DNA from 2 places in the Sphingopyxis sp. P8 genome. Region 2 is predicted to be linked to the other one. Evidence: predicted binding sites of a transcription regulator. Region 2 holds the regulator's gene; the other holds the start of a gene.
What was found. Region 2 encodes LexA, which represses DNA repair genes until DNA is damaged. Its sites were predicted from a motif close to GTTCCNCNCTTGTTCT; they were not measured.
Positions count from the first base shown of each region.

Region 1: the regulator LexA is predicted to act here: its motif matches at 1,275-1,290, upstream of H7692_RS02655 (PA0069 family radical SAM protein).

Region 1 covers NZ_JACNMK010000001.1:534,844-537,241, reverse strand. Annotated here, with positions in the region: gene H7692_RS02660 (long-chain fatty acid--CoA ligase) at 1-22, shown strand, start outside; gene H7692_RS02655 (PA0069 family radical SAM protein) at 163-1,257, opposite strand; gene moaB (molybdenum cofactor biosynthesis protein B) at 1,411-1,935, opposite strand; gene H7692_RS02645 (transglycosylase SLT domain-containing protein) at 1,925-2,398, opposite strand, start outside.
Region 2 covers NZ_JACNMK010000001.1:109,360-111,757, reverse strand. Annotated here, with positions in the region: gene H7692_RS00490 (molybdopterin molybdotransferase MoeA) at 1-944, shown strand, start outside; gene lexA (transcriptional repressor LexA) at 1,010-1,687, shown strand; gene H7692_RS00480 (ComEC/Rec2 family competence protein) at 1,641-2,398, opposite strand, start outside.

The DNA of each region.
Region 1 (2,398 bases), 430 kb from region 2:
GAAGTCGCTGGCGGAGGCGTGATGAGCAGGCGTGGCATAGCCATTATTCTTGCCGCCACGGTCTTGGTGCTTTTTCTTATGTTTTATTCGGGAATGTTCATGCACGGAGACCCATTGTGAGAGTGAGTCCGTCGCCGGGCCATCCGCTCCGATAAGCCATCGTCAGAACAACTCCATCTGCCCGTCGCGCTCGGGTGGGCGGAAGAGGTCGCTGCGGATCGGCGGGAAGCTTTTGTCGAGGCCATGTTCGCGCGCGGCGCGCTTGACGCGGGTGCGGATGAGCTGCGCCCAGACGCCGCGCCCCTTCATCCGCGAAAAGAAGTCGGGGTCGTTGTCGCGGCCGCCGCGAATGTCCTGCACCATGTGCATCACCTTGTCGGCGCGGTCGGGATAATGCGCGTCGAGCCAGGCGCGGAACAGCGGCGCGACCTCGTGCGGCAGACGCAGCAGGATATAGGAAGCGCGGATCGCACCAGCGTCCGCCGCAGCCGCCATGATCGCCTCTATCTCGTGATCGGTGATCGCGGGAATGATCGGCGAGATGTTGACCTGCGTCGGGATGCCCGCATCGACAAGCGCGCGGATCGCGGCGAGACGGCGCCGCGGGTGCGGTGCGCGCGGTTCGAGGGTGCGTGCGATTTTGGGATCGAGCGTCGTCACCGAAATCGCGACGCCGACCAGATTGTCGCGCGCCATGTCGGCGAGCAGGTCGAGGTCGCGGAGCAGGCGGTCGGACTTGGTCGTGATGAGCAGCGGGTGGCGCGTTTCGGCGAGCACCTCGATCACCGACCGCGTGACGCCCCATTCGCGCTCGATCGGTTGGTACCCGTCGGTGTTGGTGCCGATGGCGAGGGGGGCTGGATCGTAATTCTTCTTCGCGAGTTCGGCGCGCAGCAGCTTTGCAGCGTCGGGTTTGGCAAAGAGACGGCTTTCGAAATCGAGCCCCGGCGACAGGTCGTGAAAGGCATGCGTCGGACGCGCGTAGCAATAGACGCAGCCATGTTCGCAGCCACGATAGGGGTTGATCGAGCGGTCGAAGCCGATGTCGGGCGACGTGTTGCGCGCGATGATCGTCTTGGGATGTTCGGCGGTGACGGTCGTACGCAGCGGCGGCGGCGCGCCGTCGATGTCGAGCGCGAGGTCGAGCCAGTCGCCATCGGCCTCGCGCGCGAGCGAGCCGGTGCGCGTCGGGCGCAAATTGGTGGGGGCGCCGCGACCGGAAATGGGGGGCAGGGGTTTGGCTTGTTCCACCCGCATAATGTAGCGAGCCAGTGAGAACAAATAAAGAACAAATCGAGGTTCGGATGCAACCCGGTGCCTTCGTCATGCCGGACTTGATCCGGCATCCATTCCTTTCGCGTTGCTGGACCCCGGATCAAGTCCGGGGAGACGAACAGGAAGGGGGCGCGACTATTCGGTCAGGCGCGGCATCAGTTCGACGAAATTGCACGGGCGGTAGCGGCTGTCGAGCTGGGTCGCCAATATGCCCTCCCACGCGTCCTTGACGGCGCCTGTCGATCCGGGGAGCGCGAAGATATAAGTGCCGCGCGCGACGATCGCGCAGGCGCGCGACTGGATCGTCGAGGTACCGATCTTCTGATAGCTGAGCCAGCGGAACAACTCGCCAAAGCCCGGTATGTCCTTGCCGTCGAGGCGGTGCAGAGCCTCGGGCGTGACGTCGCGGCCGGTCAGGCCGGTGCCGCCGGTGGTGATGACGACGTCGACCTCTGGATCGTCGATCCAGTTGTGGAGGCGCGAGACGATCAGGTCGGCCTCGTCCTTGATGATGGCGCGCGCGGCAAGAATGTGCCCCGCCTCGGCCAGCAATTGTTCGAGCGTGTCGCCCGAGCGGTCGTCGGCTGCGCCGCGGCTGTCCGAGATGGTGAGAAGCGCGATGCGGACCGGCTTGAACGGCCGGCTGTCGTCAATCGGCATTGCTGCCGCCCGCCCAGCTCAGCCGCGTGCGATCCTTGCCATCGGGAAAGCGCGGCCATTTGCCCTGCGCGAGCGCGGCACGGCTGTCCGAGGGCTTGCCCTGCTGCGCCTCGTACATCCAGTAATTGCGCAGCACGATGCCGACATAGCCGCGCGTTTCCCAATAGGGGATCGATTCGATGTAGAGCAGCGGGTCGCCATTGTCGCGAATCTCGCTCTGCCAGCGCGCGACGGGCGCGGGGCCGGCGTTGTACGCGGCGATGACCTTTGGCAGCAGACCTCCGGTAGCCGGTTCGCGGCTGAGATATTGCAGATAGCGCTGGCCAAGTTCCATATTGACCGCGGGCGTCTTGAGATCGCCGAGCGCGGCGACCGCGCCTTCCCAGCGCACGATGTCGCGCGCGGTGCCGGGACGCACCTGCATCAGCCCGGTCGCTCCGGCCGAGCTGACCGCCGCGCGGCG
Region 2 (2,398 bases):
CTCTCGCCACGGGCGAGGCCTTCCGCATCTTTACCGGCGCGATGGTGCCAGCGGGCGCCGACACCGTCGTCGTGCAGGAGGATGTTGCGGTCGATGGCTCGACCCTGACACTCACCGGCGAAGGCCCCGGGGCGCGCGGGCGCCATATCCGCGCAGCCGGGGGAGACTTCAGCACGGGCGACCTCCTCCTAGAAGCAGGGTCGCTGCTCACCCCCGGCGCGATTGCGGCGGCGATTATGGGCGGCGCGGCGCGGGTTGCGGTCGGCTCGCTGCCACGCGTCGCCATCCTCACCACCGGCGACGAGCTTGTCGCACCGGGCGCACCGCCAGCACCGGGGCAGATCCCCGACAGCAATGGCGCGATGCTCGCCGCGATGCTCGCGCACCAGCCCGCCCGGCTCGGAGATATTTGCCATATCGGCGACGATCGCGCCTCAATGTCACAGCTAATCAAGGATTTGGCGCGACGTCACGACGTCATCGTGACCGTCGGGGGCGCCTCGGTCGGCGACCATGACCATGTGCGCGGCGCGCTTGCCGACGCGGACGGACGACTCGACTTCTGGAAGATCGCGATGCGCCCCGGCAAGCCGCTGATCGCCGGGACGGTCGGCGACGCAGTACTCCTCGGCCTGCCCGGCAACCCATCGTCGGCCTTCGTGACCGCGACGCTATTCCTGCTGCCGCTCCTCCGCCACCTCGCGGGCGCGCGCGATCCGCTGCCGCGCATTGAATATGCGCCGCTCGGCGCGCCGCTCGGCCCCGGTGGCGCGCGGCGCGACTATCTGCGCGCGCGGCGCGTCGGCGGTGCGATTGTGCCGCTCGACAGTCAGGACAGCGGACAGACGATGCCGCTCGCCAACGCCGATGCCCTGCTCGTTCGCGAGATCGATGCAGCTGCGGCCGAGGTGGGCGCCCCCGCCGCCTATATCGCGATCGCTTGACAAGTTCCGCTCTGTTCCACTATCGTTCCCCTTATGTCCGGTAATGGCCATTTGGAGAACGACCGATGTTGACCGCGAAGCAGCATGAACTGCTCCACTTCATCCAGGAGCGCCTCGACGCGAGCGGCATTTCGCCGTCGTTCGAGGAGATGAAGGAAGCGCTGGGCCTCAAGTCGAAATCGGGAATCCACCGGCTGATAAGCGCGTTGGAAGAAAGGGGTTTTCTTCGTCGCCTCCCCAACCGCGCCCGCGCGCTGGAGGTGCTGAAACTGCCCGAAGGCGCGAAGGCCGCGCCGGCACGCGACAATATCGTTCCGCTGCGCAAACCTGCACCTGCGCTCAAGCCGATTGCCGCGAACGACATCATTGAAGTGCCGCTGCACGGCAAGATCGCCGCCGGCGTCCCGATCGAGGCGTTCGAGGATCACAACAATCTCGCCGTTCCCGCCGCGCTGCTCGGCGCGGGAGAACATTATGCGCTCGAGGTGTCGGGCGATTCGATGGTCGAGGCGGGGATTTTCGACGGCGACTATGCGCTGATCCAGAAGGCCAGCACCGCGCGCGAGGGCGACATCGTCGTCGCGCTGGTCGACGGGCAGGACGCGACGCTCAAATATTTCCGCCGCGAAGGCACGATGATCCGGCTCGACCCCGCGAACAGCGCCTATGAGCCGCAGCGCTATCCCGCCGAGCGCGTCATCGTGCAGGGCCGTCTGTCGGGACTGCTTCGTCGTTACCACTGAGCTGATGCGGGATGCGCCAAGGGTGGCGGTCGCCGGGGCGTAGCGCCGTCGCGACGCGCGGCTCGGCGCCGAGGTAGATTGCGAGGCCGCCGCTCGTCTCCAGACTGTCGCGGTCGATCGTCAGCCAGCGCGCGACGCACTCGCGCGGTAACCAGCGCTCGCTGATCACGACATCGGCGGCCGCGCACGCCGCCGCCATCTCTGCTCCCTCGATTCGGTCGCGCCCGCGCGAGGCGAGGATCGTACGCCGCCCCGCGCCCTCGCCGCCCTGCTCCCAATGGCAGAAGTCGCGGTTGCACGTCGCTGCGTCGTTGTCGGCGATTGCGGCAAAGGGCAGGTCATAGCCCGCCGCCTCCGACAGGCTGTCGCGGACATACTCGCCCGCACGGTCGCGCAGCAGCGCATAATCGCCGTTCGGCATCGCCGCCGCTATGTGCCGCCCGTCGCCGGTGACGAGGAGATCGGGCCGCGGCTGCATCAGCAAGACAGCCATCCCGGTCAATGCCAAGGGGACGCCCGCCCAGCGCCAACCCGTGCGCCACAGGAGCGCCCATAACCCGCCGAAGATGGTAACGCCGAACCCCCACGACGGAAACACCGGCAAGGTAGCGACTGCGCCCGGTGCGTCGGCGACGGCGTGAGCCAGCGCGATCAGCCCCCGCAGCGCATGGTCGGCGACCCACCAGAAGGGCGCTCCCGCCCCGACACTGT